4 regions of the Streptomyces sp. NPDC058284 genome follow, and region 2 is predicted to be linked to each of the others. Evidence: riboswitches for the same ligand, from Rfam matches in the RefSeq annotation. Region 2 holds a riboswitch; each other region holds the start of a gene.
What was found. Region 2 has a riboswitch for cyclic di-AMP ahead of ACFVYR_RS11595 (transglycosylase SLT domain-containing protein). Riboswitches for the same ligand answer to the same signal wherever they lie in the genome.
Positions count from the first base shown of each region.

Region 1: another riboswitch for cyclic di-AMP. It lies ahead of ACFVYR_RS13650 (M23 family metallopeptidase); the one in region 2 lies ahead of ACFVYR_RS11595 (transglycosylase SLT domain-containing protein).
Region 3: another riboswitch for cyclic di-AMP. It lies ahead of ACFVYR_RS26570 (transglycosylase family protein); the one in region 2 lies ahead of ACFVYR_RS11595 (transglycosylase SLT domain-containing protein).
Region 4: another riboswitch for cyclic di-AMP. It lies ahead of ACFVYR_RS19820 (M23 family metallopeptidase); the one in region 2 lies ahead of ACFVYR_RS11595 (transglycosylase SLT domain-containing protein).

Region 1 covers NZ_JBHVYE010000008.1:21,346-26,008, forward strand. The annotation lists gene ACFVYR_RS13645 (aldo/keto reductase) at 1-826, opposite strand, end outside; gene ACFVYR_RS13650 (M23 family metallopeptidase) at 881-1,960, opposite strand; cyclic di-AMP (ydaO/yuaA leader) riboswitch at 1,972-2,134, opposite strand; gene ACFVYR_RS13655 (PP2C family protein-serine/threonine phosphatase) at 2,366-3,523, opposite strand; tRNA gene ACFVYR_RS13660 (tRNA-Met) at 3,731-3,804, opposite strand; gene ACFVYR_RS13665 (alginate lyase family protein) at 3,852-4,663, opposite strand, start outside.
Region 2 covers NZ_JBHVYE010000006.1:153,486-158,148, forward strand. The annotation lists gene ACFVYR_RS11590 (ABC transporter ATP-binding protein) at 1-1,081, opposite strand, end outside; gene ACFVYR_RS11595 (transglycosylase SLT domain-containing protein) at 1,362-2,111, opposite strand; cyclic di-AMP (ydaO/yuaA leader) riboswitch at 2,116-2,270, opposite strand; gene ACFVYR_RS11600 (hypothetical protein) at 2,747-3,175, opposite strand; gene ACFVYR_RS11605 (hypothetical protein) at 3,350-4,399, shown strand; gene ACFVYR_RS11610 (hypothetical protein) at 4,402-4,663, shown strand, end outside.
Region 3 covers NZ_JBHVYE010000021.1:69,769-74,431, forward strand. The annotation lists gene ACFVYR_RS26560 (septum formation initiator family protein) at 1-152, opposite strand, end outside; gene eno (phosphopyruvate hydratase) at 286-1,572, opposite strand; gene ACFVYR_RS26570 (transglycosylase family protein) at 1,916-2,647, opposite strand; cyclic di-AMP (ydaO/yuaA leader) riboswitch at 2,652-2,852, opposite strand; gene ACFVYR_RS26575 (transglycosylase family protein) at 3,047-4,135, opposite strand; gene ACFVYR_RS26580 (cytochrome P450) at 4,288-4,663, opposite strand, start outside.
Region 4 covers NZ_JBHVYE010000013.1:151,274-155,936, forward strand. The annotation lists gene ACFVYR_RS19810 (M16 family metallopeptidase) at 1-1,162, shown strand, start outside; gene ACFVYR_RS19815 (M16 family metallopeptidase) at 1,159-2,547, shown strand; cyclic di-AMP (ydaO/yuaA leader) riboswitch at 2,798-2,960, shown strand; gene ACFVYR_RS19820 (M23 family metallopeptidase) at 2,973-3,776, shown strand; gene ACFVYR_RS19825 (GntR family transcriptional regulator) at 4,016-4,663, shown strand, end outside.

The DNA of each region.
Region 1 (4,663 bases), on a different contig from region 2:
TGGGCTGGGCCGCGAGCCAGGCGAGCGCCACGGTCGCGACCTCGGCGCCGCGCTCCGCGGCGATCTCGTCGAGCGCGGTCAGGACGCGGTCGCCGCGCTCGGTGCCCGCGTACTCCTGGACGCGCCCGCTGCGCGCGCTCTCCACCCGCGCACCCGGGCGGTACTTGCCGGTGAGGAAGCCGGACGCGAGTGCGTAGTAGGGCACGGCCGCGAGGCCGGAGCGGGATGCGACCTCCTGGAGCGGGCCCTCGTAGGTGTCGCGGGAGACGAGGTTGTAGTGCGGCTGGAGCGCGACGTAGCGCGCGAGGCCCTCGCGGTCGGAGAAGTCGAGGGACTCCTGAAGCCGTTCCGGGGTGATGTTGGAGGCCGCGATCGCCCGCACCTTGCCGTCCCGCACCAGCTCGTCGAGGGTGCCGATGATCTCCTCGACGGGGACCGACGGGTCGTCGTAGTGCGTGTAGTAGAGGTCGATGTAGTCGGTGCCGAGACGGCGCAGGGACGCGTCGATGCCGCCCTTGACCGTGGCCGGGGAGAGGCCCTTGAAGTCGGGGTGGGCGCCGACCTTCGTGGCGAGGACGACGTCGGAGCGGTTGCCGCGCTCGGCCAGCCACTCGCCGATGAGGGTCTCGGACTCGCCGCCCTTGTTGCCGTCGACCCAGGCCGAGTAGACGTCGGCGGTGTCGATGAAGTTGCCGCCTGCCGCGGTGTAGGCGTCGAGGACGGCGAAGGACGCCGCCCGGTCGGCGGTCCAGCCGAAGACGTTGCCGCCCAGGGCGAGCGGGGAGACCTCGAGTTCGGAAGCGCCGAGTGTACGGAGAGAAGTCATATGTCGCTCAACGTCCCCGACGGTATGCGAATTCCGTCAGGTACGAGCGGCCAATCAGGGGTTCAGGCCCTTGCCCTGCAGCCAGGTCAGCGGGTCGATGCCCGTGCCGTCCGGGGTGTGGACCTCCATGTGCAGGTGGGGCCCGGTGACGTTGCCGGTCGCGCCGACGCGGCCGATGACCTCGCCCGTGGTGACCTTCTGGCCCGCGCTGACATTGAGCGAGGACTGGTGGCAGTACCAGACCTCCGTGCCGTCCTCGAGTTCGAGCACGGTGCGGTAGCCGTACGCGCCCGCCCAGCCGGCCTCCTTGACGGTGCCGGTGTGCACGGCCTTGAGCGGGGTACCCGTGGGAGCGGCGAAGTCCAGTCCGGTGTGGTGGCCCGAGGACCACATGGCACCGGCGTCACCGAAGTGTGAGGTGAGGGTGTACGACGAGGTGGGGATGGCGTAGCTCTTGGCGAGCTTGGCCAGGCGTTCCGCCTCGGCCTTCGCCTTGCGGGCCTCCTCCGCCTTCTTCTTCTTGGCGGCGGCCTCGGCGTCGGCCTTCTTCTCGGCGGCCCGCTGCTGGCCGGCGGCCTGCCGGGCGGCCTGCCGGGCGGTCGCGTCCTCGGCCGCGGTCCGTACGGCGGTGTCGGCCTGGTGCTGCTGGTTCTCGGCCTGCCGCATGATGCGGGCGCGCAGTGCCTCGCCCGCGTCGGTGGTGCCCTGCTCGGCGTCGGCGGTGCTGACACCGGCCGCGGTGAGCGGAGCCGCCGCGGCGGCGTTCGCCGTGGTGTCCGGGGAGTCGTCGGCCAGCAACGAGCCGACGCCGGGCAGCGACTCGGCGTCCGGCAGCGAGTCGGCGACTGTGTCCATGCCCGGCAGGTCGGGCATGGATATGGAGACCGGCGGCCTGCCGTCCTGCGCGGTGGCGATGCCGCCCGCGCCGACGGCGGCGATGACGCCCACACCGAGGACGGTGGAGCTCCGGGCGAGCCCGCCACCGCTCTTCTTGTGCACACGGTGCCTGCCGCGGACGGGACGGACGGACTCCTCGGTGGGGTTCCACTCTTCGAAAGAGCCCTCGTCGTACGAGCCGAAGTCGTCGTCATTCGGTACGTACACGGCTTGGGGGGCAGGCCGGTTGGACGCCACTGGGGCGCGCTCCTTTCCTTCCTTCTCGCCTACCGGGTTAGCTGACGGGTTCGGAGCAGGAAGGTCTCCTACGAGCGTCTGGCGCGGGTGCACGGATGCACGAGGCGCAGAGGCCCGATTCACCCCAAGTTAGTGGTTCCCCGGCTCCCTTGCGGGATTAGGCGCGTGCGCGCGGAGCCGCCTCTAGTGACGGCTGGGACGACCGCGCTGCGTTATCGAACGTTAATAGACAGCGGGTCACTATTCCAAGCTGTTCCGATTGATCGTTAACGCTGTCCACCTGTACGTATGGGGACAGGAGTGGTCAGAACAGGGTGAGTTGACGACACTTCCTCACACCGGGCCGTGCACCGGAACTTCACACTCCCTTGACAACACGTCAGTTGTGATGCGGAGTGGCTCACTTCAATCACCGGCGGTGACGCCCGGATCGGTGACGTCCGGATCCCCCGCGACGGGCCGGCGCACCGCGAGCAGCGCCATGTCGTCGGTCATCCGGCCCCCGGTGTGCCGCCGCACCTCCTCCGCGAGCGCGGCGAGCAGGGCCTGCGGTCCTCCGCGTCCGGGGAAGATCCGCCCGCCGAGCCGGGCCGCCGGATCGTAGAACTCCCCCGTCACGTCGCGCGCCTCCGACAGGCCGTCAGTGTAGAAGAGCAGCATCGCGCCGGGCGGGAACTCCGATTCGTCCGCCCGGTCCGGCCAGACCCCCAGATCGCCCATGCCGAGCGGCAGCGCGGGCTCGCTCGCCGACATGACGCACAGCCGGCCGTCCCCGCGCAGCAGCAGCGGCGCCGGGTGCCCCCGGTTGATCAGCCGTACGCGGCCGTCGGCGTGCCGGATCTCGGCGAGGACGGCGGTGGTGAACCCCTCGAACGCGTCGAGCCCGTCGCGCCGGGTGCCCTCGCGCGCGAGCGCCCGCTCCAGGCGCTGGGCCACCGCCTCTAGGGTGGTCTCCTGCTCGGCGGCCTCCCGGAAGGCGCCGATGACGACGGCGACCGCCGCGACCGCGCCCATGCCCTTGCCCCGTACGTCACCGACGATGAGCCGCACGCCGTGCGGGGTGTCCTGCACCGCGTACAGATCGCCCCCGATGAACGCGTCGGCCTGCGCGGCCTCGTACCGCGCCGCGATGTCGAGCCCGCCGATGCGCGGGTCGGGCTCCGGCAGTACGGCGCGCTGGGTGGTCTCGGCGATGGAGCGGGCGTTGGCGAGCCGGTCGTTGCCGCGGCGGACGACGCGGTTGATGACGATGGCGAGGATTGCGACGGTCACCACGGTGATCACTTCGGTGACGGCCTCGACGCGGCTGTCGGCCCGGGCCCCGAAGTGCAGGAAGAGGACGGCGACGGTGGACGCGGCGCCGGTCAGGACGGTGCTGAGCAGCGAGTAGAAGGGGGCGGCGATCAGCGGGGCGGCCGTGTAGAGGGGGGCCGCGGTGAAGTCCGGCGGGGTCGCCGCGTCGTAGACCACGCCGACCAGCAGGAGCAGCAGCGGCAGGGCCCGGACGAACGCCCATTCGTGCGCGGAGGCACCCCTGTCGCCGGTTCCCGCTCGCTGCCCCACCGCTTGTCTCCCGCCGACTCCGCGCCCATCAACGCGCTCCACTCAGGGTTCCCCCGTCGGGGAGCGGGTGCGAGCCGGTGCGGTCCGACCGGGTTACGGAGGAGGGTCCCCGAGGCGCGCCCGGGGGAAGGGCCGGGAAAACACCTAGGACCCGGGAAAACACCTAGGACCCGGAACCATTGCTGGTTCCGGGCCCTAGGTCTTGAGTAGCGGGGACAGGATTTGAACCTGCGACCTCTGGGTTATGAGCCCAGCGAGCTACCGAGCTGCTCCACCCCGCGCCGTTGAATGCAACTCTACGCCATCCGGAGGGGTGCGTCGAACCACTTCAGGCGTTGCCCGCGTGGGTGAGCGTCTCCCAGGCCACGAAGAGACCGTCCGTCCCCTCCGGCCGCCGGGCCACCGTGTACTTCTCGGTGTACGGCATTTCCAGATGCAGCCGCCCCCGCAGGTGGTTCAGGCCGACCTCCGTGTCGGGTCCCATGTCGCGCCGCACCCTGCCGCCGCACAGCCAGGCGGGCGCCCGCGCGCCCAGCTGGTACTTGGCGTGGAACTCGAAGGCGGCCCGCAACCGGTCCCTGACCTCCCCGTACAGATCGACGCCCTGGTGCCGGGCGGTCTCCGCCATGTGCGAGGCGGCGGCGAGCGAGTAGCTCGCGTGCTTGAAGTTGCGGCAGGTCTCCTGGGAGATCCCGTCGGTGAACGTGCCCTGCCCGAACCAGTACCTCTTCAGCTCGCTCGCCGTGTCGATGCCGCTGCCCTCCGGCGAGACGGGCAGCTTCCCGTCCGACTCCAGGTAGAAGTAGGCGGGCACGCGCGTCCTGAAGTGGTGCACGGCCTTCTCGAACGTGGCGTGGTCGTCGAGGAAGACGGCCATCGACATGGTCGCGTCGGCCATCACCAGGTCCCAGTTGCCGTTGAAGTCGGCGGAACCGTTCCTGACCTGGGGCAGGTAGGCGTTGCGCAGCATCCGCTCGAAACGCAGCAGCGCGCCGTCGCTCCAGCCGTCGTACGTGTAGCGCACGATCTCGGCGGCACGGGCCCATGACGAGGCGGCCCAGGCGGTCTGCAGCCCGGCGTTGGCCTCGGTGTGCCCGGTGATCCGCTTCGACCAGGCGTCCATGATCTGCACGGCCTTCT
Region 2 (4,663 bases):
TGCCGCGCAGCACCTCGCGACCGGCCTCGTAGCCGAACCGGACGTCTCGCAGTTCCACCCGGTGGCCCTGGGGTGCGAGGGGATGCTCGGGCTCCGGCAGCGGCCGTACGGTGAGGACGTCGCGGATGCGGCCGACCGCGCGCCTCGCGGCCTGCAGGTCGTCGAAACCGTGGCCGAGTGCCTCCACCGGTGCGGTCAGGCCGAGTCCAAGGAGCAGGAAGGGGAGCAGGTCGGCCGGGGCGAGAGCGCCGTCGGTGAGCAGAGCGGCGCCGCCGACGAGGACGACGAGCAGGACGAACGGCGGTGAGAGGACGAGCTGCATCCCCGCGGCGATCCTGGAGAGGCCGCGCACCCACCGGTGGAAGGTGTCCGTGAAGTCGTCCACGGCGGCACGGAACTCGCGGTGCGCACGCCCGGATCCGCCGAACGCCTTGACCACCGCGATGCCCTGCACGAACTCGACGACGGAGCTGGAGATCCGCCCCATGGCCGCGTCGAACGCCTCCTGCTCGCGCAGCCGGGCCGGCGTCATCATCAGCGGAACCAGCGCCACCGCCAGCAGCACGGGGACGAGCGTGATGAGGGTGAGCCGCCAGTCGACGGTGCACAGGTAGACCAGCGACACCAACGGGACCACGAACGCCGAGACGAGCTGACCGGGGGCGTGGGCGATGAACGGGTGTACGGCGCTGACGTCTTCCCCCACCACCTTGGCCAGCTCACCGGTGCGGCGCCGGGAGAACCAGCCGATCGGCGCCCGCCCCAGCCGGGAGGCCAGCTGCCGACGGAACGAGAGCTGCACCCGGCCGTCGAGGACGTGCCCGATCCCGGACGACGCGCCTGTGCACAGCAACCGGACGAACAGCCCGGCCGCACCCACGGTCACGGCCGACCAGACGTGCCCGCGGTCGACCGGCCCCGGCGACAGCAGGGCACGCCCCACCTCGACGACCGCGAGCAGCGGCGCGAGACCCGCGACGGCACCGACGACCTGCAGGATGACGACGGCGGCGAAACTCCGGGCGTACGGGCGCAGCAGCGCTGCCAGGCTCTGCCCCGGCGCCGGACTTGCCTCCCTCACCGGGCGGAGACGGCGCGCGCGTCGGCGAGCGGCGGGTGGGTGGCGGTGAACGGCGGGATGGCTGTGGCGAGTTCAGGGTCCATGACCGTCATCCTCACCGGCTGCCGCCGCGGAATCGTCCGCCGAGTGTCGGCTCTCTCGCCCGATTCACGCACCGACCGGCGCGTACGCCGGTAGCACTCAGGTGCTACCGACGCACGAAAGGCTTGTCACCTTTTGAACTCGCCCTTTGCATCGGCGAGTTCTGGAGTCCTTTCCATTCGGCGACGCCGGCCCGCTTTTAGTAGGGGCCGTTCACGTTGTCGATCGAACCGTAGCGGTCGGCCGCGTAGTTGCAGGCGGCCGTGATGTTGGCGACCGGGTCGAAGCTGTCCAGCGAAGTGCCGGGCACGTGGTAGGCGGTGAAGGTGGGGGCGATAACTTGCAGGAGCCCCTTGGAGGGGGTTCCCGCAATGGCGTTGACGTCCCAGTTGTTGATGGCCAGCGGATTTCCGGAGGACTCGCGCATGACGTTGCGGTGAATGCCCTCATAGGTGCCCGGGATGCCGTGCTGGGCCATGATGTCGAGCGATTCCCTGATCCAGCCGTCGAGGTCGTTCGGGTAGGACTTCACGGCCGGGGCGGTGGGGGCATCGGCGGCGAGCGCGTCGGTGTTGCCGGAGCGGTCCGCCCGCTCGGCGGACGTCCTGGAGGCGGTCCCGGCCGCGTCGTCCTTGCCGAGGGTGAGCTTGAGGCCGGGGTGTATCAGCCCCGGGTTGTCGCCGAGAATGCCGCGGTTCTGCTGGTAGAGGGCCTTCCAGCCGCCGCTCAGGGAGTGCTCCTTGGCGATCTTGGAGAGGGAGTCGCCGGCGAGGACGACGTAGGTCTTCGGGGCCGCGGTGGGCTTGGCGGCCCCGTCGGCCGGTGCCGCGGCGGCGGTGGTGGCGCCGAGCACCGGCAGGACGAGCACGGCGCCGCCCGTGCCCGCGGCGGCGATGCCCCGGGTGAGCGGGCTCGACTTGGGGCGGCGGTGCTTTCCCTTTGCGGGCATGACGCATTCCTCTCCGTCGCCTGCGAGGTGAGCTGTCGGGTTCGGACGGGAGATGTCCGGACGCACGGTGAATGCGCCTTCACCCCGAGCCGTCCCGGAATCCGGGTCGGCGGCTTACCTGGGTCCCCCGCTCCTGCCGGGCGTAAGTGAGTGGTGGAAGGGATTCCGGACAGCGGCAGGATTCGGCGTTCCATCCGGATTGGCGGTGACGTTAGACGAGAAAGACAGGACGGAACAAGACACGAATTTGCATCGGCAATGCGTGAGGCCTACCGCTGAAGATCGGAAACTCCTCGCCGCCTTTGATCCAAAAGTCCAACTCTCCTGGAGTGGCGCGGGAATGCGCGCGGAGATTCCCGGAGCGGGGTACGGCGGACGGTGTGACTCAATTCACCGAATGGGATACGGCCCGGAATGCGAATCGACGGGCCGTCAGAATGTGAGCCATTTCGCTCGGGCACATCGCGAAAGCAGGCAGTTGCCTACACGGGGTGCCAAAGGGGGGAAAGATATAATTATGGTTCAAACCTGGACATAGTCCTACTGCTGTCCGCGCCGGACGGTGAGGCGATGCCCCCGCCCGGTCCGCACATGGCGCTGCCCCCGCCGAAAAGGCGGGGGCAGACGTCAAGCCGTCAGGCGGCGACCCACCCCGTCTTGAGGTAGGGGGAGTTGGGGAAGTCGAGGTAGAAGTAGACGCCGTCGTTGAAGTCCTTGCCGAGGACGGTCCACTTGGCTGCCTTCGCCGTGACCCAGCCCTTGCAGACCTTGTTGTCGGGGTTCCGGTTCTTCAGGTAGCAGAGCTTCATCTTCGTGTCCCGGTCCGGCTTGACCTGGATGTCGTCGCACCGGTTGGTGGTCACGTAGTAGCCGTCGCCCTGGGGCGCGTACTTGTACCCGTCGTACGACCAGTCCCCGCCGAGGCAGGAGGCGGCCGACGCGTGCCCCACCGACGGGGTGGCCGAATGCTCGGACGATGCGGCGGTCGCGGAGGCGCCGCCGATGATCCCGGCCGTGAGGACGCTTGCCGCCAGCGCGGTGGTGAGCTTCGTGCGAGTAAGCACAGTTCTCCTTCTGGTGCTCGATGGCGGATACCGGTCCGGCATCCGTGAACGATCTCACCGGCTCACGGATTGTTCGTCAGGCCTGGTCCGAGCCACCGAACAATCCCGTTCAGCCCTGTTCACCGCTGGGCGGACGCCCTAGGCTGAGCGCCCTTCGCGGCCTTGGGAGGTCCTGTGCACGGTCTCCGCGTGGTCATCGTCTGCCTCGTCATCGCGTGTGTCACCGCGGTGTCGCCGGCCTCGGCCGTGACGCCGGGCTGGTCGGCGGTGCCGGTTCCGGCGGCGGTCGCGCCGGTGACCGTGCTCGATCTGGCCGCCCGCGGTTCCGGCGAGGCGTGGGCGACCGGGTACGAGCAGGCCGCCGACGGGATGCGGCCGATGCTGTACGGGTGGGACGGCGCGAAGTGGAGCCGGGACACCAACTTCCCCGGTGTCGGCGAATCCGGCTGGCTCGGCAAGGTGCAGTTCGTCGGCGAGGAAGTGTGGATCTTTCACAACCGCGCGGGGGAGGGGGAGATCCTGCGCCGGTCGGCCACCGGCTGGAGCACCGTTCCGCTGCCGCGGACCCTCTGGACGTACCAGGACTTCACCGCGGTACCGGGAGCGGCCTGGGTCGTCGGTGAGGACGACACCGGCCTGAAGGTGTTGCACTACGACGGCGCCCGCTGGACCGCCCAGCCCACCCCGGACGGTGTGCTGTTCCTCATGGGCGTCACCGCGCGTACCGCGACCGACGCCTGGGCCTGGGCGGACACCGACACCGGGACCGCCGTTCTGCGGTGGGACGGCACGGCGTGGCGGGACGCGAAGGTGCCGCTGCCGTCGAACAGCAACGTGCACACGATCCTCCTCGAACCGTCAGGACGTGCCACGATCGGCGGCAGCCAGTACACCGACGGCGTGACCCGCACCTACCTGACGGCCTGGAACGGGCGGGCCTGGCGCACCACTTACCCGGCGCTGGGCGACACCTACACCGAGGCCATGGTGCGCGGCCCCGACGGCGCGCTGTGGCTGCCGGTGCGCAGCGACCGCGCGTTCCGGTCGAAGTACGCGCGGGTGGACGGCGCTCGTACCGCCTTCTCCTACGGCCCGGAACGCACGAACGCCATCGACGTCCAACCGCGTGCGCTGACGAGCACCGGCCGCTCCCTGCTGTCCTTCGGCACCGTCGAGATCTACGGCTCCAAACCGAATCTGATGAGCGAGCGGCTGGGAGGCTGACCATGGTGCGTCGACTGCTCGTCGCGGCCCTCGCCGTCGCCCTGGCCCTGGTGACCGTCATGACGACGGCCGCGGCAGAGACCCGGTCCTGGCAGCACGTCCCGGTCCCGGCGCAGGTACGCCCACAGGCCGGGCTGAACGAGGCCGTGGCGTTCGGCCCCGACCGGGCGTGGGCGGTCGGGGCCGACGCCGTCGGCCGTGCGGCGCCGGGTTTCCCGCTGATGCTGCGCTGGGACGGGACCGCGTGGCAGCGCGAGAGTCTGC
Region 3 (4,663 bases), on a different contig from region 2:
ACGAGCGCGAGGAGGGCGGCGCGGCCGGTGAGCCGGGAGCGGCGGGCCTGGCGCTTGGTCTGGGAGCGGTAGACGCGCTCGGCGGTCTGCTCCCCGAGCAGCCGGAGCCGGGTCGCGGTGGAGAACCGGTCCTTGGTCCCGGCCTTGGCCATGGTGCGGTCTCCCCAGAAGCAGCGCCTATACGTACGTACGTCCCCGCACACGGTACGGGACCGGGTGCGGGGACGTAGGTAACTACGTGGCTACGAGAGCTGCTCGGGCCATGCTTCGGCTGCGCGGGGCCTGCTACTCCGCGGAGCGGAAGCGCGGGAACGCGCTGCGTCCGGCGTAGACCGCGGCGTCGTCGAGGATCTCCTCGATGCGCAGGAGCTGGTTGTACTTGGCGACGCGCTCGGAGCGGGCCGGGGCGCCGGTCTTGATCTGGCCGCAGTTGGTGGCGACGGCCAGGTCGGCGATGGTGACGTCCTCGGTCTCGCCGGAGCGGTGCGACATCATGCACTTGAAGCCGCTGCGCTGGGCCATCTCGACGGCGTCCAGCGTCTCGGTCAGCGAGCCGATCTGGTTGACCTTGACGAGCAGGGCGTTGGCCGAGTTCTCCTCGATGCCGCGGGCCAGGCGCTCGGGGTTGGTGACGAACAGGTCGTCGCCGACGAGCTGCACCTTGTCGCCGAGCTGCTCGGTGATGGTGTTCCAGCCGGCCCAGTCGTCCTCGAACAGCGGGTCCTCGATGGAGACCAGCGGGTAGGAGGCGACGAGCTCCGCGTAGTACTCGGTCATCTCGGCGGCCGAGCGGGACTTGCCCTCGAACTCGTAGGAGCCGTCCTTGTAGAACTCGGACGCGGCGACGTCGAGGGCGAGCGCGACCTGCTCACCGGGGACGTAACCGGCCTGCTTGATGGCCTCGAGGATGAGGTCGAGCGCGGCGCGGTTGGAGTCGAGGTTCGGGGCGAAGCCGCCCTCGTCGCCGAGGCCGGTGGAGAGGCCCTTCTCCTTCAGCACCTTCTTGAGGGTGTGGTAGACCTCGGTGCCCCAGCGCAGGGCCTCGGAGAACGACTCGGCGCCGATCGGCGCGATCATGAACTCCTGGATGTCGACGTTCGAGTCGGCGTGCGACCCGCCGTTCAGGATGTTCATCATCGGGACGGGCAGCAGGTGCGCGTTCGGGCCGCCGAGGTAGCGGAACAGCGGCAGGTCGCTGGCCTCGGAGGCGGCGTGCGCGACGGCGAGCGAGACGCCGAGGATGGCGTTGGCGCCGAGCGAGCCCTTGTTGTCGGTGGCGTCCAGGTCGAACATGGCCTGGTCGATCAGGCGCTGCTCGGTGGCGTCGTAGCCGACCAGCTCCGGGCCGATCTGCTCGATGACGGCGAGGACGGCCTTCTCGACGCCCTTGCCCTGGTAACGGTTGGGGTCACCGTCACGGAGTTCGATGGCCTCGAAGGCACCGGTGGAGGCACCGGACGGGACGGCGGCACGACCGGTGCTGCCGTCGTCGAGGCCGACCTCGACCTCGACCGTGGGGTTGCCTCGGGAGTCCAGGATTTCCCGGGCTACGACGACGTCGATGGACGGCACGAGCATCTCCTTCTGGGATGTGACGCGTTTACGCGAGCCGCTTCGGCCCTGCGTCTCCTGAGCCTAACCGGCTCCGGGCCTTCAGCCAGCCGACCGCCCGTCCCGTGGGACGGACAAGAGGCCAAATCCCCGGGAAGCAGGACGGAGGACCACGTTTCTACTCGCTAGTAGCGAACACGCGGCGAACCCGGAGTCGTCGGCCGCGACGCGTCCGGGGACGTTTCCGGCGGCGGACATGGCCCCGCCCCGGTGCGTACGGGGGATACGCGCACCGGGGCGGGGAGCCCGTGGGGACGGGGCGGCCGTGCGTCCGCCGAAGCACGGCCGGGTGGGGCCGCAGCGACTAGCTGAGGTGCAGCTGCTGGCCCGGGTAGATGAAGTCGGCGTCGCTGATGATGTCGCCGTTCAGCTTGTAGACCTTCTGCCAGCCGCCCTTGACGTGGTGCGACTCGGCGATCTTGGACAGGGTGTCGCCCGTCTTGACCTTGTACTCGCCGTCACCCTTCTTGACCGTCTTGCCGGTCGGGGTCTCGACGGTCTTCTTGGACTCGGTCTGCGGCGCGGGCTGCGGCTTCGGAGCGGCCTGCTGCTGCGGAGCCGCCTGCTGCTTGGGCGCAGCCTGCTGCTGCGTCTGCGGCTGCGGCTTCTGCTGGCGCTGCTGCTGCGGGGCCTGCGTCTGCGAGCCGCCGCCACTGCTGGGCGAGGCGCCCGAGAGGCCGACGCCGCAGGACGGCCAGGCGCCCTTGCCCTGGCTCGCGAGGACCTTCTCGGCGATTTCGATCTGCTGGGCCTTGGAGGCCTTGTCGGCGGTCGGCGCGTACTTCGTACCGCCGTACGCGGCCCAGGTGGAGGGCGAGAACTGCAGACCACCCTGGTAACCGTTGCCGGTGTTGATGGACCAGTTACCGCCGGACTCGCACTGGGCGACGGCGTCCCACTCCTGGCCGGTGGCGGCGTTGGCCGAACCGGCCGCCATCAGCGGGGCGGCGACAGCGGCGCCGGTCACGCCGACGAGCGTGGCGACACGGGTGGCCTTGGACGGGCGACGGTGCTTGCCCTTGCCGGAAAGCAGCATGAGTTGATCCCCTACACCGACGCCTGCGAGGTGAGCTGTCGGGTTCGGGCCGATGTGGTTGCCCGGTCGCCCTCCTTGAGCGCGACTCCACCCCTAGCCGTTCCCGTCCGTCCCGCGGCGCAGCCTGATGGCTGCTCAGCCGCTCGACGGACGGAACCGGCGCAAACCTTGGTTCCCCCGCTCCTGCCCACGGCGCTCGAAGCGACGACTGTTCCCGTCCGGCCGTTGGCAGGATTCGGCGTACCGACCGGCGGGGCTCACCAGTGGCGAGCGGTGACGACGGTAATCACGTCTTCCACACAATTTCAAAGACGATCACGGCTTCTGAGACCCATGTCTCACTTACGCCAAACCGGGCATACGACGCGAAGGCCCCGGCCGACTCTTCGTCAACTACCGTTACTTTTCGCCCAGATCGAGGCTCTGACCGGGAAGAATGAGGTCCGGGTCGGTGCCGACGGTCTTCTTGTTCTCGGTGTAGAGCTCGTGCCAACCGCCCTTCACGTCGAGGTCGTCCGCGATGCGCGAGAGGTTGTCCCCCGAACGCACCGTGTACGTCCCGTCGGCGACCGCGCCGGTGCGCTCCTCGCCGCGCGAGGCGTGCCGTCCGGGACGGCCGCCGGCGCTCTCGCTCTCGTCCGCGCGGTCGCCGCGGTGGCGGCCGGAGGAGCCGTCGGAGCCCTCCGAGGGGGCCGTCGCGTCCTCGGAGCCGGGCGAAGTGCCGCCCTCACCGCCGGACTTGCCCGAGCCGTCCGGGCCGCCCTCGCCGTCCTCCTCGTCCGCCCCGCCCTTGCCGGGATCGGCGTCCGTACCGGCCTTACCGCCCTTGTCGTCCTTTTCGCCGGACTCGTCGTGATTCTTCTCTCGCGCGTCGGCGTCGGTCCCGGGCGTGTCGCTCGCGTCGTCGGAGGGGTCGTCCGAATCCGCCGCGTCCGCCGAACCCGCCGGGTCCGAGGGCTCGTCGGACCGTTCGTCCTTCTTCTCGGAGTCCTTGGACCCCTTGGCGTCCGCCGAATCCTTGGGAGCCTTGGAGCCCTTGGAGTCCGAGGAGTCCGACGAGCCGGACGGCTCCTGCTCGATGGGGGCGCCCGGGTCGACGTCGGCCGCGGCGCCGCCGTCGGTGAGTCCGGCGATCGGGGCGCAGCTCGGCCAGGCGGCGGTGCCCTTCGCGTCGAGGACGTTCTCGGCGACGGCTATCTGCTGGGACTTGGAGGCCTGGTCGGCGCTGGGCGCGTAGGCGAGGCCGCCGTGGCTCTCCCAGGTCTCCTGGGAGAGCTGGAGCCCTCCGTAATAGCCGTTGCCGGGGTTCGCGCTCCACGCGCCGCCGCTCTCGCACTGGGCGAGCTTGTCCCACGTGTCGGTGGAGGCGGCGCTCGCGCTGGTGGCGGCGAGCAGCGGGATGGCGATGGCTGATCCGGTGACGCCTGCCGCGACGATGAGAGCCGGGGCCTGGCGGGGGCGTCGGTGACGACCTTGACCGGAGAGCATGCGGTTGCCTTTCAGGAGACTGCAGCGAACGGCTGGGGCGCCCGGGGGCGCCCAAGTCGTCGTGAACGTAGCCGCAGTCGAACGCTTGTCACAAGTCGATGCAGCGGAGATCACGTGAACATCACAGTCCTGACGGCCCGTCAGCCGGGCCGTCACCGCTGTGCGTCTGTGAACTCCACCGGCAGCGTGCGCAGTCCCCGCATGATGAGCCCGCCACGCCACCGCAAATCGGCGGGTTCCACCGCGAGTTGCAGGTCGGGAAGGCGTCTGAGCAGCGTCGCGAGGGCGGTCCTGCCCTCCAGGCGGGCCAGCGGGGCGCCGAGACAGTAGTGGATTCCGTGCCCGTATCCGAGGTGTTGGTTATCACTGCGCGAAAGGTCGAGGGTGTCGGGCCGGTCGAAGCGGGCCGGGTCGCGGTCCGCGGCGGCGAGCACCACGAGGACGGGGTCGCCCGCGGCGATGTCCTCGCCGCCGATGGTGAGCGCCTCGGTCGCGAACCGCCAGGTGGCGAGCTCCACGGGCCCGTCG
Region 4 (4,663 bases), on a different contig from region 2:
GCAGGTGCACAACAACGGCCACTTCGAGCTGGTCCAGGGCGCGGGCGGGTCGCTCAACGGCACGACGAGCTTCGAGCGCACCAACTACTTCGAGACCATGCCCGCCCACCAGCTGGAGCTGGCCCTGTGGCTCGAGGCCGACCGGATGGGCTCGCTGCTCTCGGCACTCGATGAGGAGTCGATGGACAACCAGCGCGACGTCGTCAAGAACGAGCGCCGCCAGCGCTACGACAACGTCCCGTACGGCACGGCCTTCGAGAAGCTGACCGCCCTCTCGTACCCGGAGGGCCACCCCTACCACCACACGCCGATCGGCTCCATGGCCGACCTCGACGCGGCGACCCTGGAGGACGCGCGCGCGTTCTTCCGCACGTACTACGCGCCGAACAACGCCGTCCTCTCGGTCGTCGGCGACATCGATCCGGAGCGGACGCTCGCCTGGATCGAGAAGTACTTCGGCTCAATCCCGGGCCACGACGGCAAGCAGCCGCCGCGCGACGGCGCCCTGCCCGAGCGCATCGGCAAGGAGCTGCGTGAGGTCGTCGAGGAGGATGTGCCGGCCCGCGCCCTGATGGCCGCCTACCGCCTCCCCGAGGACGGCACGCGCGCGTGCGACGCGGCCGACATCGCCCTCACCGTCCTCGGCAGCGGCGAGTCCTCCCGGCTGTACAACCGCCTCGTGCGCCGTGACCGCACCGCCGTCGCCGCCGGATTCGGTCTGCTGCGCCTCGCGGGGGCGCCCTCGCTCGGCTGGCTGGACGTGAAGACCTCCGGTGACGTGGAGGTCCCCGTCATCGAGGCCGCCGTCGACGAGGAGCTGGCCCGCCTCGCCGCGGAAGGCCCCACTCCGGAGGAGATGGAGCGCGCCCAGGCGCAGTTGGAGCGCGAGTGGCTGGACCGGCTCGGTACGGTCGCGGGCCGCGCCGACGAACTCTGCCGGTACGCCGTCCTGTTCGGCGACCCGCAGCTCGCCCTGACCGCCGTGCAGCGCGTCCTCGACGTCACCGCGGAAGAGGTCCAGGAGGTCGCCGCGGCGCGCCTGCGACCGGACAACCGCGCGGTGCTCGTCTACGAACCCGTGACCGTCGCCGACGACGGCGAAGAAGGCGAAGAGGGCGAAAAGGGCATGGAGTACGCCGAGGAAGAGGAGGCGGCGAAGTGACCGAGGCCGCGACGACGATGCAGTTCCACCCACAGCCCAAGGCGGGCGCGGCCAAGCCCTGGGCCTTTCCGGCACCCCGGCGCGGCACGCTGCCCAACGGCCTCACCGTGCTGCGGTGCCACCGCCCCGGCCAGCAGGTCGTCGCCGTCGAGATCCACCTCGAAGCGCCGCTCGACGCCGAGCCCGAAGGCCTCGACGGCGTCGCCACGATCATGGCGAGGGCCTTCAACGAGGGCACCGACAAGCACTCCGCCGAGGAGTTCGCCGCCGAGCTCGACCGCTGCGGCGCCACGCTCGACGCGCACGCCGACCACCCGGGCGTGCGGGTCTCCCTCGAGGTCCCGGTCTCCAGGCTCCCCAAGGCGCTCGGCCTGCTCGCCGACGCCCTGCGGGCCCCCGCCTTCGCGGACGGCGAGATCGAACGGCTCGTACGCAACCGCCTGGACGAGATCCCGCACGAGGCCGCCAATCCGGCGCGCCGCGCCGCCAAGGAGCTCTCCAAGCAGCTGTTCCCGCCGACCTCGCGCATGTCCCGGCCGCGCCAGGGCAGCGAGGAGACGGTCGCGGCCATCGACTCGGCGGCGGTGCGCGCCTTCTACGAGAAGCACGTCAGGCCCGCCACGGCCACCCTCGTCGTGGTCGGCGACCTGACCGGAATCGACCTGGACGCCGTCCTCAAGGACACCGTCGGCGCCTGGACCGGCTCCGCGGGCGAGCCGCGCCCTGTACCGCAGGTGACCGCCGACGACCACGGCCGCGTCGTCATCGTGGACCGCCCCGGAGCGGTCCAGACGCAGCTGCTGATCGGCCGCGTCGGCGCCGACCGGCACGACCGCGTCTGGCCGGCCCAGGTCCTCGGCACGTACTGCCTCGGCGGCACCCTCACCTCCCGCCTCGACCGGGTGCTGCGCGAGGAGAAGGGGTACACCTACGGGGTGCGGGCGTTCAGCCAGGTGCTGCGTTCGGCGCCGGACGGGACGGGCGCCGCGATGCTCGCCATCAGCGGCTCCGTGGACACCCCGAACACCGGGCCGGCGCTCGGGGACCTCTGGAAGGTGCTGCGCACCCTCGCCGCCGAGGGCCTTACCGACGCCGAGCGCGACGTGGCCGTGCAGAATCTGGTGGGCGTCGCCCCGCTCAAGTACGAGATGGCCGCCTCGGTCGCGGCCACGCTCGCCGACCAGGTCGAGCAGAACCTGCCGGACGACTTCCAGGCGCAGCTGTACCGGCGGCTGGCCGACACCGGCACCGTGGAGGCCACCGCGGCCGTCGTGAACGCCTTCCCCGAGGACCGCCTGGTGACGATCCTCGTCGGGGACGCCGCGATGATCGAGGAGCCCGTCAGGGCCCTCGGGATCGGCGACGTGAGCGTGGTCACGGGCTGAGTGTGGTTCCAGGCCGAGCGAGGTCCCGGGCCGAGTGAGGCCCGCGTGGACTGAGTGACAGTCAGGACATTTCGGGACCCCGGCGACCGTTTCGGCCGCCGGGGTCCTCATATGTCCGGATTCATATGGTGGTTGCCTGTCTGCCGTGTGGCGTGCGCTACAAAAGTCGCGTTCTGTTTGTGGATTGAAAGAGGCCCCGTTTAGCGTCGGTCCGGCTGTTCGTCGCGCACCACGCCGCATCCGCGGCACCGGACAGTCATCGCCGAGTCCCCGTACGGCGCGAGCCAGGGGAGCCGGGGACCCACATGTCCCCTGGGGTGAATCGGGCACCTTGCCGCGAGGTGAGGGACCCGTAGGAGACCTTCCTGCTCCGAACCCGTCAGCTAACCCGGTAGGCGAGAGGGAAGGAAAGGATCACCCGCCACATGGCGTTCACCCGTGCCACCGGGAAGCACCGTCGTCCGAGCCGCCTCACGCGGACCACCGCGAACGTCGCCGGTGTCGCGGCGCTCACCACCACCGGTGTCATCGGAGGCCTCGCCGCCCCCGCGCTGGCCGCCGCCGACGAAGCGGCCGTCGAGCACACCGGCCTCACCCAGGCGATATCCGTCGGCGACTCGCTCGCCGAGAGCATCGACGCGCAGGCCGCCGCGCAGCGCCAGGCCGCCGACGACGCCGCTGCCGCCCAGAAGGCCGAAGAGGCCGCCAAGAAGAAGGCCGCGGAGGAGAAGCGCAAGGCCGAGGCCGAGGCGAAGGCGAAGGCCGAGAAGGAGCGCAAGGCCAAGGAGCGCGCCGCCCGCGAGGCCGAGCGCAAGCGCCTGAACACCTACGTCGCCCCGATCGCGGGCTCGTACGTCTCCACGGGTTACCAGACCGGCGGCGCCATGTGGTCCTCCGGCAGCCACACCGGCATCGACTTCCATGCCGCGTCCGGCACCGCCGTCCACGCGGTCGGCTCCGGCACCGTGGTCGAGGCGGGCTGGGGCGGCGCCTACGGCAACAACGTGGTCATCAAGATGAACGACGGTACGTACACCCAGTACGGCCACATGTCGTCCCTCGGTGTCACCGTCGGCCAGACGGTCACCCCGGGCCAGCAGATCGGCCTCTCCGGCTCCACCGGCAACTCCAGTGGCCCGCACCTCCACTTCGAGGCCCGCACCGGCCCGGAGTACGGCTCGGACATCGACCCGATCGCCTACCTCCGCTCGCACGGCGTCAACGTCTGAGCGACGGACTGCACGGCTCCCGCAGCACTCCACGAAAGCCCCGGCTCCTCCCGAGCCGGGGCTTTCGTCCTTGCGCCCCTCCGCATCCCCGGACCCCCGGAACTCTCCTCGCAGGGCCCTTGGCCAAAAGATATCCACGAATTCCGGACCGCCGTCGGAAATTCCGACGCTCTGCAATAGAGTCACTGAATGAGCGTCGGTCGACCGCGTTTCGCGGGGATGAAGGCGGAGGTCCGGTCATGCGTGTTCCCGCGCATTCGGTATGCACGGCCATTCGGAACGACATTGTCGCCGGTGTCCACGAAAGAGGCGGCCGGCTCACCGAGGACCTCCTCGCGCGCCGCTACGGCGTCTCGCGCGTCCCGGTCCGCGAGGCCCTGCGCACCCTGGAGGCCGAGGGGTTCGTCGTCACCCGCAGACATGCGGGCGCCTGTGTCGCGGAGCCCACGGAGCAGGAGGCGGCGGACCTCCTCGAGGTCCGGACGCTGCTCGAACCGCTCGCCGCGGCACGCGCCGCGCAGCGCCGCACGGACGCCCACCTCAAGGTCCTGCGCGGTCTCGTCAGGATGGGCCGCGAGCGCGCCGGGAGTGGTCAGGGGGAGGATCTGCGGTCCCTGGGCGGCTGGTTCCACGAGACGCTCGCCCAGGCGTCCGGCAGCCCCGGCCTCAGCGCGCTGCTGACCCAGCTCCGGCAGAAGACCGCCTGGATGTACGTCGTCGACCGTCCGGCGGCGCCGGCCGAGTCCTGGTCCGAGCATGCCGAGATCCTGGACGCGGTCGCCCGCGGGGACGCCGAGCGCGCCAGGGCGCTCACCGCCGCGCACGCCGCGCGGGTGGCGGCCACCCACCGCCTGCGTCACGGGGGACGGCCAGGACCCGAGCGCGTG